DNA from 2 places in the Flavobacterium artemisiae genome. Region 1 is predicted to be linked to the other one. Evidence: riboswitches for the same ligand, from Rfam matches in the RefSeq annotation. Region 1 holds a riboswitch; the other holds the start of a gene.
The links. Region 1 has a riboswitch for S-adenosylmethionine ahead of ACFSC2_RS13310 (homocysteine S-methyltransferase family protein). Riboswitches for the same ligand answer to the same signal wherever they lie in the genome.

Region 1 (7,203 bases):
CGTCTTTCATGGCATCTCCGCGAAGCGCCATTACATTATTGATTCCTAAATAATGACAATCAACCAGCATGTATTCGGTTTCTTCTTTAGTAAAACCACCGCAAAGCAAATGCGGTACAGTGTCAACATTGTATTTATGTTTTATAGAAGCGCAGATTCCAAGCGTTCCCGGACGCATACGAGTCAATTTTTTATCTAAAAGTCCGTTGCCTTTATCAATATAAATGTACTCTTCGCGAGAAGTTGTCACATCAATAAACGGCGGATTAAATTCCATTAACGGATCAATATTATCGTATAATTCCTGAATGCTTTTCCCCTTTTGAGGCGGAATAATTTCAAATGAGAATAATGTTTTTCCTTTGGCGTTTTCTATATGTTCTGTTACTTTCATTTTAAGTCTTAAAGTTGTAAAGTCGAAAGTCGAAAGTCTTTCCTTTCGGACTTTATGACTTTGACTTTAAACTAATTAGTTTGCTATATTACGATTCAACTAGTTCTAAAGTCTTATGTCTTTCCTTTCGGACTTTAAGACTTTCGACTTTATGACTAATTTTTAATCTGCTATATTAGGATTCAACCATTTCATGGCGTAATCCAGCGGTACATTTCGGCGTTTGGCGTAATCTGTAACCTGATCTTCTTTTATTTTTCCGAGACCGAAATATTTGCTTTTCGGATTTCCAAAATAATATCCTGAAACCGATGAAGCCGGCCACATTGCCATACTTTCAGTTAGTTTCACTCCTATTTGTTTTTCTACATCTAAAAGCTTCCAGATCGTTGGTTTCTCTAAGTGATCTGGACAAGCTGGATAACCCGGAGCGGGACGGATTCCTTTATAAGATTCTTTAATCAATTCTTCGTTGGTCAAAGCTTCTTCTGAATCGTAACCCCAGAAATCTTTACGTACTCTCTCGTGAAGATATTCGGCGAAAGCCTCTGCAAAACGATCGGCAAGCGCCTTAACCATAATCGAATTATAATCGTCAAGGTTTTTCTCGTATTCTGCAGCCCATTCGTCAACTCCAAAACCTGTTGTTACACAGAATGCGCCCATATAATCGGTGATTCCGCTTTCTTTTGGAGCGATAAAATCGGCTAAAGCAATGTTTGGAGCACCTTTTGTTTTTTGTCCCTGCACACGAAGCGTTAAGAATTTTTCTAACACTTTTCCGTTTTCATCACGCAATTCGATATCATCGTCGTCTATCTGATTGGCAGGGAAAATTCCGAAAATACCTTTTGCTTTTAGTTTTTTCTCTTCCAAAATTACTTTCAGCATCGCCTGAGCGTCTGCAAAAACAGAAGTCGCTTGTTCGCCCACAACCTCGTCTGTTAAAATTGCTGGATATTTCCCATACAATTCCCAAGTTTGAAAAAACGGCGTCCAGTCGATATATGGCACCAAAACATCCAATTCAACTTCGACAATTTGTGCGCCTATCTTTTTAGGTTTGGTTGGAGTGTATTCATTCCAATCCAATTGTAATTTATTTTTACGAGCCTCTTCAATCGTCAAGAAGTTTTTATCTCTCGAACGATTTAGAAACGTTTCCCTAAAAGAATCGTATTCTGCACGAATATCTGCTGCATATATTTTTCGGTTATGATCTAACAGATTTCCTGCAACAGTAACGGCTCTAGAAGCATCGTTTACATGAATTACAGTTTCTCTGTATTGAGGCGCAATTTTCACGGCGGTGTGCGCGCGCGAAGTCGTTGCCCCACCAATCATAATCGGGATTTTAATATCTTGTTTGTCTAATTCTTTAGCCAAATACACCATTTCGTCGAGCGAAGGAGTGATCAATCCGCTTAATCCGATAATATCAACTTCATGTTCGATTGCCGCTGCAATGATTTTTTCCGGAGGAACCATTACTCCTAAATCTACAATCTCGTAATTGTTACAAGCCAAAACTACCGAAACAATATTTTTTCCAATATCGTGAACGTCTCCTTTTACGGTTGCCATCAGGATTTTACCATTTCCTTGTTTGTCTCCGGCTTGTTTACTTGCTTCAATAAACGGCAATAAATAAGCAACCGCTTTTTTCATTACACGTGCCGATTTAACTACCTGAGGCAAGAACATTTTTCCGCTTCCGAATAAATCTCCTACGACATTCATTCCGGCCATTAAATTGATTTCGATAACTTCAATTGGTTTTGTTGCTGCTAAACGCGCTTCTTCTACATCTTCTTCAATAAAAGCATCAATTCCTTTTACCAATGAATGCGTAATACGCTCCTGAACCGATCCTAAACGCCATTCCTGAACGGCTTTTTCGTCGCTTTTTACTTCGCCTTTTACATTTTCTGCAAAATCTAAAAGTCTTTCTGTAGCATCGTCACGTCTATCTAAAATTACGTCTTCAACGTGTTCTAATAAGTCTTTTGGAATATCATCGTAAATCGTCAACATCTCCGGATTCACGATTCCCATCGTCATCCCTTCTTTAATGGCATGGTATAAAAACACCGAGTGCATCGCTTCACGAACCACGTCATTTCCTCTAAAAGAAAACGAAACGTTACTAACACCACCGCTAATATGTGCGTGCGGCAAATTCTCGCGAACCCATTTCGTTCCTCTAAAAAAGTCCAAAGCGTTTAAGCGGTGTTCTTCCATTCCCGTTGCAACCGGGAAAATATTCAAATCGAAAATAATATCTTGTGGAGGGAAACCTACTTTGTTCACCAAAATATCATACGAACGCGCACAAATTTCTACACGACGATCGTAATTATCAGCCTGACCTACTTCGTCAAATGCCATAACAATAGCAGCTGCTCCGTAACGTTTGATTAATTTAGCATGATGAATAAACGCTTCTTCTCCTTCTTTTAACGAAATCGAGTTTACAACACTTTTTCCTTGTACTACTTTCAGACCTGCTTCGATGATTTCCCATTTCGAACTGTCGATCATAATCGGCACTCTCGAAATATCTGGTTCTGCAGCAATTAAATTTAGGAATTTGGTCATGGCATTTACGCCGTCCAACATTCCTTCATCCATATTAATATCGATGATTTGTGCTCCTCCTTCTACCTGCTGTCTTGCAATATCAAGTGCCTCGTCATACTTCTCTTCCTTGATTAAGCGCAGGAATTTTCGCGAACCTGTTACATTCGTACGCTCCCCAACGTTCACAAAAACGCTTTCCGGCGTAATAATCAAAGGTTCTAATCCTGATAATACAAGGTCTCTTCTTTTTTCAGTCATTTTTTTTTAAAGTTACTGAGATTCTAAGATGCTTAGATTCTGAGTTTTTTTATTCTTTTATTTCTCTCCTGCAAGGTTTTCAAAACCTTGTAGGTATTTTATGTTTATTATTTTGGGCGTGTTTCGCCGCGGCGAACCGGGCTATCCGTTACAAGTCCTCGACCAATTCCGTTTCACTACATTGGTCTGTGAGCTTTTCACTTCTATCCCTCACGCAGATTCGGTTTCATAATTATATTCTGAATCAACTACTCATAAAAATAATCCGACTTTGGCATTTTCTTTACTTGTTCTTTTTTATATAAAACTTCCCAAATCTTGTTATATAATTCTAAAAACGGCTTCGCTTTTTCATCATTTTTATTACTTGTAAAACCGGTATTATAACTTACAAGTTTATTTTTGCCATTTGCTTTAATTAATATACTTTGTAAAAAACTGGGACTTCTGATTACAATGTTTTTCTTATCAGTTGATTCAAATTTTGTTGGCATTTCAAAAAATTTGATTTTCAAAATGAGCGAATATATCTTCTCCTTTTCGTCCTTTGTTAATTTTACTTTTATTACTTTTTCTTCTTTGACATATTTTCTATGAAAATTATTATTCTGAGAATTATAATAATCATTTCCTCCATCTTCAATTACAAAATAAAAATCTGTCGGTATTTCTTCTTTAACTGTCAATAAAGGTTTTTTACTGAAACCAAATAAGCCGAAAAGTACAAACCCAATTATTATTACTTTCAATTGCTTCATTGTATAGAATTTTACTAAGTCAACACAGGCGCTACTCTCGGCTTATAATCCTTCGCAACTTCCGCCATTAATCGAATATGATCCGGAGTTGTACCACAACAACCTCCAATAATATTGATTAAATTATCTTCTAAATATTCTCTAATGAATACCTGAGTCTGTTCTGGTGTTTCATCGTATTGTCCGAAAGCGTTTGGCAATCCCGCATTTGGGTGTGCCGAAACATTGAATTGCGTGTTGTGCGCTAATGTTTTTAAATATGGTTTCAATAAATCGGCTCCTAAAGCACAGTTGAAACCAACGCTTAATAAAGGAATATGTGAAACGGAAATCAAAAACGCTTCAACTGTCTGCCCAGAAAGTGTTCTTCCTGAAGCATCCGTAATCGTTCCTGAAACCATGATTGGCACATCGATATTGCGTTCGTCTTTTACTTCTTCAATGGCGAAAAGTGCCGCTTTTGCGTTTAGTGTGTCGAAAATCGTTTCTACTAAAAGTAAATCGCAACCTCCGTCTAACAAAGCTTCTACTTGTTGTTTGTACGCGATTCGTAAATCGTCAAACGTTACAGCTCTGTAACCTGGATCGTTTACATCTGGTGACATACTTGCCGTACGGTTTGTCGGTCCTATTGAGCCGGCTACAAAACGTGGTTTATTTGGATTTTTTGCTGTGAATTCGTCTGCAACTTCTCTTGCAATTTTTGCCGATTCGTAGTTTAATTCGTAAACCAGATCTTCCATGAAATAATCGGCCATACCGATTGTAGTTCCTGAGAATGTATTGGTTTCGACAATATCTGCTCCGGCTTCGTAATATGCTGCGTGAACGGCACGAATTGCCTGCGGTTGTGTTAGTGATAATAAATCGTTATTTCCTTTTAACGGATGTGGAAAATCTTTGAAACGTTCGCCACGAAAATCTTCTTCTGAGAAGTTGTAACGTTGTAACATGGTTCCCATTGCTCCGTCAAGGATTAGGATTCTTTCTTTTATTGCTTGTTGTATTGACATTTCTCTTTTCTTTAAGCTACTAAGATGCTAAGGTTCTGAGTTGCTAAGTTTTTTATAATTCTTATTTAAACCCGACAGGTTTTGAAAACCTGTCGGGTTTAAGCTTCGATGTTTTTTTACATTGATTCCAAAAGTGCATTATTGCTGGCTCATTAGCCCCGATTGAAGCAAATATCCTTTTATTCTGGGGTTCAGAATAAAAGATATTTGTGTAAAGCGGGAACCCATGACGGCAAAAATGCGCCAATGATTCGCTCCTTTCACTAAATATTATTCGGTGAAATTTTGTTGTAATGTTGTCAGGAAAAGTTTTGAGAAATACTGTTTGTATTTGTGTTATCTATCTTAATCACTGTGTTTGTAGTGTAAAGTAGAATTTAGCACCTTCTTTATGATAAAGGGTTGCTAAGGTTTCATCGGGTCTATCCCTCCGCCTTTCGTGATAACTTTCAATAAAATTATGAACGCTGCAAAGTAACGACATAACCTAAACAATTGCAAGTGTTTTTTAAAGTTTCTAAGTTCTTATTGAAGGCATTAAGATACTAAGGTTCTGAGATTCTAAGTTTAAAAACCAAAAGCTCAAACTTTGTAAATAAAGTTTGAGCTTTTGGTTGATTTTTTCCCGTCTCAAGTAAAATTGAGCTTATTTTCTTTTGATCAGAAAGTCTTTAAAAACTTCTTTCCCAATTTAAAAATGTATCCATGACTTCTTGATGATCTGTAAATTCATTATCTGTCATGCTCATATCATTTTCAAATTTGGCCTTTTCTTCTAGTAGTGTTTCTTCATCCCAATTCATAATAGATAATTTTTAATACATTTCTAAAGTTAGCATTTTATCTTGATTCTTCAAAATTTTTCTTTTATGAAGCAAAGTTACTATCCCAATTCTTCGGGTCAAAAGAAGTAAGATTAAGTTAATGTGATGTTTTTTCAAAGCTGCTTAGATTCTGAGATTCTAAGATACTGAGTGGCTAAGTTTTTTTTGGGGTATTATCTTTAACTTTTCGAGCTCCAGAGGAGCGCAATATTTATAGAATACAATTTAACCCCCCCAGCAAGAGCTCCAGAGGAGTGAAATATATTTCGCTCCGCTGGAGCTCTTTTACAGATGAATGATTTCTTTTCTATAAATATTTCATCCCTCTGGGGATTTTCCTTGCTAAATAAAAAAAGCCCAAACTTTTAAAAAGTTTGGGCTTTACTATATTTAAAAACCTTAGCGTCTTAGTCCCTTAGAACCTCAGCACCTCAGATTAAACAATCGCTTTCACAACCGCTTTTGGCGCTTCTTTACGAGTTCCGTCGAAACCGTCTACTCCAGAAACTGTTGTATATTTTAATACATATTTTTTACCTGGGTTGATGATTCCGTAAGCAGCCTGACACATTAATGTTGCTTCGTGGAAACCGCAAAGGATTAATTTTAATTTTCCTGGATACGTATTGATATCTCCGATTGCGAAGATTCCAGGAATATTAGTTTGATAATCTAAAGCATTGTTTACTTTAATGGCGTTTTTCTCGATTTCTAATCCCCAGTCTCCAATTGGACCTAATTTTGGCGTTAATCCGAAAAGTGGGATGAAATAATCGCATTCGATTTTACGATGTGCTCCGTTTTCTTCTATATCTAAAGATTCTACGTGCTCAGCGCCGTTGATTCCGATTACTTCTGCCGGAGTTACTAATTTGATTTTTCCAGCTGATTTTAATTCCTGTACTTTTTCTACAGAATCTAATGCACCTCTAAATTCGTTTCTACGGTGAATCAAAGTTACTTCTGATGCTACATTTGCTAAGAAAATTGACCAGTCAAGTGCTGAATCTCCTCCTCCTGCAATTACAACTCTTTTGTCTCTGAATTTCTCCGGATTTTTGATGAAGTATTTTACTCCTTTATCTTCATAAAACTCGATATCTTCGATAAGTGGTTTACGAGGCTCGAAACTTCCTAAACCTCCTGCGATAGCGATAACTGGCGCATGGAATTTAGTTCCTTTGTTTGAAGTTACGATAAAACTTCCGTCTTCTTGTTTGTCGATCGTTTCAGCACGTTCTCCTAAAGTAAAACCTGGCTCAAATTGTTTGATTTGTTCCATTAAACCATCAACTAAATCTCCGGCTAATACTTCTGGGAATCCAGGAATATCATAAATTGGTTTCTTTGGATATAATTCTGAAAGTTGTCCTCCC
Region 2 (7,203 bases), on a different contig from region 1:
CTAATAATTCACTTGTAATTGCTTTAGAACGTTTTTCATCAATATTGAATAAATAATGCGCATAAGTACTCGCGCAAGACCAGCCTCCGCGTGTCTGAATTCCGAAACGATCATTTAAAAGTCTTACGATTAAATTGTAATGAATATCTTCAATCACAAACGAAACACAGCCGATTCTATCACTTTTAAGATCACCCAAAATTGACAAACCTTGTATTTTTTGAAGTTTAGAAAAACAGAGACTCAAAAGTTCTTTTTCTCTTTTTGCAATCTGCTCCACTCCCATTTGATCTTTTAATTGTAAAGCCAAAGCTGTTCTCATTACTTGCAGAAAACCTGGAGTGCCGCCATCTTCCCTAACTTCTATAACATCGCTGTAACAATAATTCCCAAGTGGATTTGTCCATTTTACATTACCGCCGCCAGGATTATCTGGAAAATCAGATTGGTATAATTTTTCGTTGAAAACCAAAACACCGCAAGTTCCGGGTCCGCCGAGGAATTTATGAGGCGAAAAGAAAATCGCGTCCAATTGCTGTTCAGGATCTTTTGGATGCATATCGATTTTAACATAAGGTGCCGAAGCTGCAAAATCTACAAAACACAATCCGCCGTTCTGGTGCATGATTTTGGCTAATTGGTGGTAAAGCGTAATAATTCCTGTTACGTTCGAACAGGCCGTAAACGAACCTATTTTTAAACTTCTGTCTACATATTTTTTTATTTCTAATGAAAGAATTTCAGGATCAACCAAATTGTTTTCATCAGAAGGCAGAATAACTACATCGGCATTGATTTCATACCACGGAACTTGATTAGAATGGTGTTCCATATGCGTGATAAAAACTACTGGTCTGTCTTTTTCTTCTGCATTTTTTCGCAAACCTATAATACGCTGCAGTTTAGATAAAGCAGCCGTCATTCCGGTTCCTGTTGTTACTAAAACGTCTTGATCATTGGCATTAACATGTTTCTTAATAATCTCTCTCGCATGTTGATAAGCGTACGTAGAAGCTTTTCCTGTTTGACTTGAAAATGAATGTGTATTGGCAATCATCGGACCGATTTTGTTGAGCATGACATCCTCAATCGGAATGTATAATCTTCCGCTGGCAACCCAGTCTGCATAAAGCAGTTTCTGTTTACCATAAACCGATTCAAAATTGTGGTTTACACCTATTGTATTTTTTCTGAACTCTGAAAAGTAACACTCCAATTCAATTGATTCTGTTGGTGTCTCAATAGCATTCATATCCTTATCATTTTTAATTATTATTTATTATCAGTTTTATAGAACAAACATCCTTGCGAGCAAAGTTCTCTATGAATCTTTGTCAAAGTTTTAAACTTTGACAAAGATCTAATCGTTTGACTATGTTTGAGAAACTAGTTTCTTTTAATTCTCCTGTTATAAGATCAAAAAATCTATGTTTCTATGTGTTTAAATCTTAACTCTTATTTCCTAAAAGCGATTTAAGTGTAGTTTGTAATTCTTCTCCATGAAGGTTTCTCGCAACGATAATTCCGTTTGGATCTACCAAATAATTGGCTGGGATGGCTCTTACTCCATATAACTTAGCTACAGCACTGTTCCAAAAAAGTAAATCTGAAACATGTGTCCAGTCCAAATGATCATCTTGGATTCCTTTTACCCAGTTTTCTTTCTTTTTGTCTAAAGAGATTCCAATTATATTAAAACCTTTATCATGAAATTCTTTGTAAGCCGCAACGATATTTGGGTTCTCTCTTCGGCATGGACCACACCATGAAGCCCAAAAATCTACTAAAGTGTAGCCTTTTAAGTTTTCTGAAAAACGAACTGGCTTTCCGTCTGGGTTATTGGCGGTAAAATCAGGGGCTTTTTTACCAATTGCCAATCCATCCAAAACAATTGCCAGTTCTTTTAGTTCTTTCACGTAAGTAGAACTTTGAAGGTTTTTATCTAACAAAGCAATATTTTGTGTGATTTGTTCTGGCGTTAATCGGTACGACCAGTTTCTGTATAAAACATATGCCGACACTATAGAAGCGGGATGTTCTGTTATAAATTTGCTGATTTCTATATCATTGGATTTTTTATATGCCTCAAACAAATCTTGCGATGCAGAACCTTCAACAACAGAATTGCTGTAATATTTCTTCGGATTTAATTTTACCGAAATTGGTCCTTTTTCTAGGAAAATATACAACGGACTTTGTGCTGTATTAACGCTTAAACCATACAATTCTGGAGTTTTGACTTTCGTTTTAAAACTAAAATTTCCGTCTTTCACTTTAACCGAATCAATCGTAGTGAACATTTTATTATGAAACTTTTGCAGATAAACATATTGTGCAACAGTATCTACTACAGTTCCTTTTAACTGTATATTATTTTCTTGTGCCTGAGTTTGTGTCAGACTAAAAATCAATGCAAAACTTAAGAGTATTTTTTTCATATAAATAAAAGTTTAAAATTGGATATAAAAATTCATGGACCGATAGCAAAATGGCCTTTGTTAGATTGCAAAAAATGGGAAATAAAAATTAACGACCGCGCATTCGGAAAACTACATTCGGGCTTTGAATGGCAGAAAAAACAGATTTTGCTGGTTGGCCTTTTAAAAAGAATAGCTTCGTTTTCATTTTAATAATTTATACGTTTTTCAAAATTTAAAGCTTATTCAGAATTTCCAACGAAATCTCTTATCTGTCCGCTTCTGCGGAAGGATTTAGCACCTTATTTGGCAACAGGTTGCTAAGACATCACTGGGCCGATTCCCTCAGTCTTTCTGGATAAGTCATGCAAATATATATTAATTATATCAAATTAGTAGAATATAAACTTATTTTTTTTGAAAACTTTTTATTTAGAGAAATAAAATGACACATTTTAGGCAATAAAAACCACAGTAAAACTCTTTTAATCAAAATATTATCATTCTAATTTTAATATAAGCACCTTCAAAGTTTATCAAAAAGAAAAGAGCCATTAAAAAAATGGCTCTTTAAATATTACTCTACTCGTTTTACCGATAATTTATCTAGACAAAAATAAGCAGCTGTATTCATTCCGTAAATAGGATCCGAATCTGTTGAAGCCATTTGGAAAACAAGATATTTTACATCTCCTAAACTCGCTAATTCAGTTGTCGAAACATTTATCCAGCCTGTAGGCATTACTAAAGACGATCCTGTATAATCTGCCAAAGAATGCTCAATCGGATTTGTGATTGTTCCGTTTTCATCCACACCATAAATCAAAAGTTCAAAATGATCTCCAGAAGCAAATGGCTGTGCAAAACCGTCTCCGTTTAAACAACCATAATAAGGCCAAGGATGAATATTAATTTTTAATCCTTCAACTGAATACAAACCAGTGTTTCCGATTTTAATCCAATTTGAAAAACTTGACTCACTAAAAGTAGTTCCTTGTGGTGAAGCAGGATCCATATAACTAGACCAATAAGCAACAATATACGGATCTCCCGTAGTTCCTGGCGTTCCAGCTGCAATAGTTGAAGAAGTTCCAAAACCGCTTCCTGCCATAGTCCCCCACTGATGAGCCACCCAGCCGTCTGAGCCGCCTGGACCCGCACCAGAACCGTAATCTGTAATATCATTTACGTTTGAAACAATAAATCCGTCCCAGTAATTATAGCCAACAGAAGTTGCTGTGTGAGAAAAAGTAAAAATATCAACACTCAAATTGGTATTAGACACATAGGTGTTTTCCCAGTACTTCCCTCCTGTTGTTGTCGTTCCGTTGGTCAATAAAGAACTCGTCAGGTTAAGCGTCGTAGTAGTTCCTATAGAAGGATCTGTAACTGCTGTTCTGGCTGTTTTTGCTGAAGCACTTTTTAGCGCCGAGGCATTTTCACTACTTAAAACGTCATCGTCGCTGCTGCAGGATGCAAATCCAAGCATTAAACCAAGCGTCAAAAAATAAACTGCTTTTTTCATAATTTATAAAATTTAGGGTTAATATTTATTTGGTAGTAATTATTGTTTCGGAAAATTCAAATCTGAAATTTCCTGAAAAGTACTTGTCAATAAATCATTCGATCCTAATGCTTCAAATGTTGAAACATACACTTTTACGAAATCTACTCCCGGTAAATGCACTTTTTTACCGTCTTTGTCCACTGCCCAGCTAATATCAATTGAAGGATCTTTGATACCGCCGTAACCCCATTCAAAAGTTCCAACATTGTAACTTGTGCCAGCACCATCACTGACATCTTTTACTGGTATTGCCAATTTTGTTCCTTTTAAAGTATAAGTATCAGCTTGCCATGCAGGGTAATAGTTGTTTCTTCTTCTGGTATTTGTTCTCGTAATCGAACCAGATCCGCCTTTATTATCTGTCCACGGAATATAAGCTGTGTCGTACTGCCAGCTGAGAGTTCCTGTTACAGGAGTTGCGGTGGGATTCGGTTTTTTATAGGTAATCTCATAATTCTTAACCGTTGTTGATTTATAGTATTCGCTTCCTGCGATTTCGTACCATTCGTTTTCATCTGCAATTCCGTTTTTGTTTGCGTCATATGCTACTGCAATACTTACAGGCGAATATTTTGCAGTACTAGAAGTTTCTGCCATTTTAACCACAAAATCGCGTTTACCGTAAGTATTAATTACGGTGTGGTCAAACGCAGTTACGATGTATCCTCCAAAAGTTCCTAAATAAACTGCGCTTCCGCTTTTTACACTTTCCTGTGTTTTCTGCAAAGACTCTTCTTTTGTTGCATAGGCAATCGTATTAAAACTTGGCGCTGGTAAAAAATCGACAAGTGTCAGCGCTTTGGCTGTATATGTTTTTCCACTTTCAGAAACTGTAACTTTAGTTGACGCTTGTTTTACAATTTTATCTACCGTTACAGTAAGATCAACATTATAATCGGCTGCTTTTGGCGTTATAAACAATAACGTTTTGCTGTCGCCAATAATCGAATCTTTTGCGACACCATCTTTGCCTGTAACTTTAGTAGACCATTTGTATAGTGCTGTTTTGCCTTCACCATTTTCAATTGTTACTTCTGGTGCAATTTCTGTCACATCGTAACGCTGAACAGCAAATGCTGCTGCTAATTTTATAGAGATAACCGGATCTTTTACAGGCTCTTCTATCACTTCATCTGTTTTCGAATCGTCGTTACTGCACGCATTAAAAGAAATACAAGCCATTAGAAATAAACTATACTTTAAATACTTTTTCATGTTGTTAGTTTTTTGCTTGTTTTAAATTGTATTTTTTTAAGATGTGAAGATCTCCTGCTCCCGAAAATACTGTTGCCATTGAAGATTGCTGCTGGCAAAGTCCCATAGGCTCGCTCACACAATTCACCACTTTGATGAAATCGATTCCTGGAAGATTGGCTTTGTTACCGTTTTTATCAACTGCCCAATCAATATCAATATCTGGATTTACGGCATTTACATATCCCCATTCTGGAGACTTAGAATTCCACAAAGTAGTCTGACCTGGACGTGCCGTTTCAAAATCTACATCCAGCTTTGTTCCTTCATAACTTACTTCTGTCTGTGTTTTCCATAAAGGATAAAATTCTTTCTTCGCTTTTGGTCTGGCCAGATAATACTTTTCTTCTTGATTATTTTCGCAGTATACATGTTCGTAATCGAGGAAAAGCGCACTTGATGTTACCAAAGGTTCGTTTGCCCCTTTTTTACGATATGTAATTTTAAAATTCTTTACTGTATTTGATTTAGTATGCTGACTTCCGATTATTTCGTACCATTCGTCCTCGTCTGGTTTTCCGTTTTTATTTTTATCATAAGCAACAAATATTATCCCTGGTGCCGGCGGATTGGCTTTAGGAACCGTTGGATTCGAAATATCTCCTCCGTACACTCTAAAATCACTTGCTCCTGCAACATTCACAATCGTATGATCGAATCCAACCACAATAGAACCTCCAAAACCTCCTAAATCTACAGCATAGCCCACACTTGTTTTGTCAATTCTTCCTAAAACGGTTTTCATTACATCTTCTTTAGAATTTCCGTCTTTGAATAAATCGTTGGCAAACATTCCTGGTGCTGGATCAAAATCAAAAATTCGAGTAACATACGCATTGTAATTTGCTGTTTCGTTTACAACATTTACAATCGTACTTTTCGTTCCTTTTTTATCACCAGAAGTAACATTCAAGATAAATTCATAAGAACCCGCGTAAATTGCTATAAATCGTAAGTCTTTTGTGTTTCCAACAATAGAATCTGTAACCTGATCTACAGGATTTTTAGTCATGATCCATTCGTATTTTGCAGTTGCACCAGCATCAGAAGCATTAATATCTAAAACTGTAAAAGTCGGCGTCTCATACTTTTCCTGAAGTGTAATTTCAATTTTATTGGCATTTTCGTCTGGCTTGTCGTCACTGCTGCAACCAACAAAAGCAAACAAAAAGGCAGCCAACAAAAAATGGGTAACATTTTTTTTCATAACTTGGATATAATAATTTGGTTTGATACTAGTTAAAAATTATCGGGTTGGAATATTTTCTCCCAAAAGATGTAAATCGGTCGCACCTGAAATCTCTGTTGAAGTTTCTCCCAGCCATCCTGCCTGCTGATTCAATCCGTTATAAACTTTTACAAAATCTATTGCTGGAAGCTGGACTTTATTACCATTGTTGTCTATTGCCCAATCAATATCAATAGCAGAATCATCGTCGTTGTTTGGCGCATTATCTGCATATCCGTATAGAAAAGCATATTGAACATAATAGCTTCCGTTGCCGCTTTCGTCAACCGCATTATCTGGCAATCTTGTTCCTTTAAAAGTAATCGTTGCCTGATCTTTAAGCCATTTTGGCCAATAATCTAAAGAATGATTATAGGCGTTATTTTGCGCCAGATACCCCTCTTTTCCTTGATTGTCTTTCCAATAGATATATTCCATGTCAGTAAAAAGAACCGATCCTGTTCCGCCTCCTGGAACCGGCGTTTTGTTTGGATCAGGTCTGTGATAAGTTATTTCGTAATTGCGAATTGTTTTTGCCATTTTATGACCTCCGCCTTCAATTTCAAACCATTCATCATCTGGAAGTCCGTTTTTGTTTTTATCATACGAAACCATGATTACTCCTGCTTCACTGCTTCCGCCTCGAAATTCCGCATTTGGATTTGGATTGGCTTCTGCCCAAAAAGCATTTCCTAAAACCCTGAAATCACGTTTCCCTTTTACGTTTACAATACTAT

Region 2: another riboswitch for S-adenosylmethionine. It lies ahead of ACFSC2_RS08880 (redoxin domain-containing protein); the one in region 1 lies ahead of ACFSC2_RS13310 (homocysteine S-methyltransferase family protein).

What each region holds. Positions count from the first base shown of each region.
Region 1 covers NZ_JBHUDZ010000012.1:597,120-604,322, reverse strand. The annotation lists gene metF (methylenetetrahydrofolate reductase [NAD(P)H]) at 1-394, opposite strand, end outside; gene metH (methionine synthase) at 557-3,232, opposite strand; gene ACFSC2_RS13315 (hypothetical protein) at 3,481-3,990, opposite strand; gene ACFSC2_RS13310 (homocysteine S-methyltransferase family protein) at 4,005-5,003, opposite strand; SAM riboswitch class I at 5,337-5,452, opposite strand; gene ACFSC2_RS13305 (hypothetical protein) at 5,675-5,806, opposite strand; gene ACFSC2_RS13300 (NAD(P)/FAD-dependent oxidoreductase) at 6,264-7,203, opposite strand, start outside.
Region 2 covers NZ_JBHUDZ010000008.1:24,489-31,691, reverse strand. The annotation lists gene ACFSC2_RS08885 (aminotransferase class V-fold PLP-dependent enzyme) at 1-1,252, opposite strand, end outside; gene ACFSC2_RS08880 (redoxin domain-containing protein) at 1,449-2,438, opposite strand; SAM riboswitch class I at 2,683-2,782, opposite strand; gene ACFSC2_RS08875 (DUF4465 domain-containing protein) at 2,995-3,942, opposite strand; gene ACFSC2_RS08870 (hypothetical protein) at 3,982-5,199, opposite strand; gene ACFSC2_RS08865 (cell surface protein) at 5,204-6,445, opposite strand; gene ACFSC2_RS08860 (cell surface protein) at 6,485-7,203, opposite strand, start outside.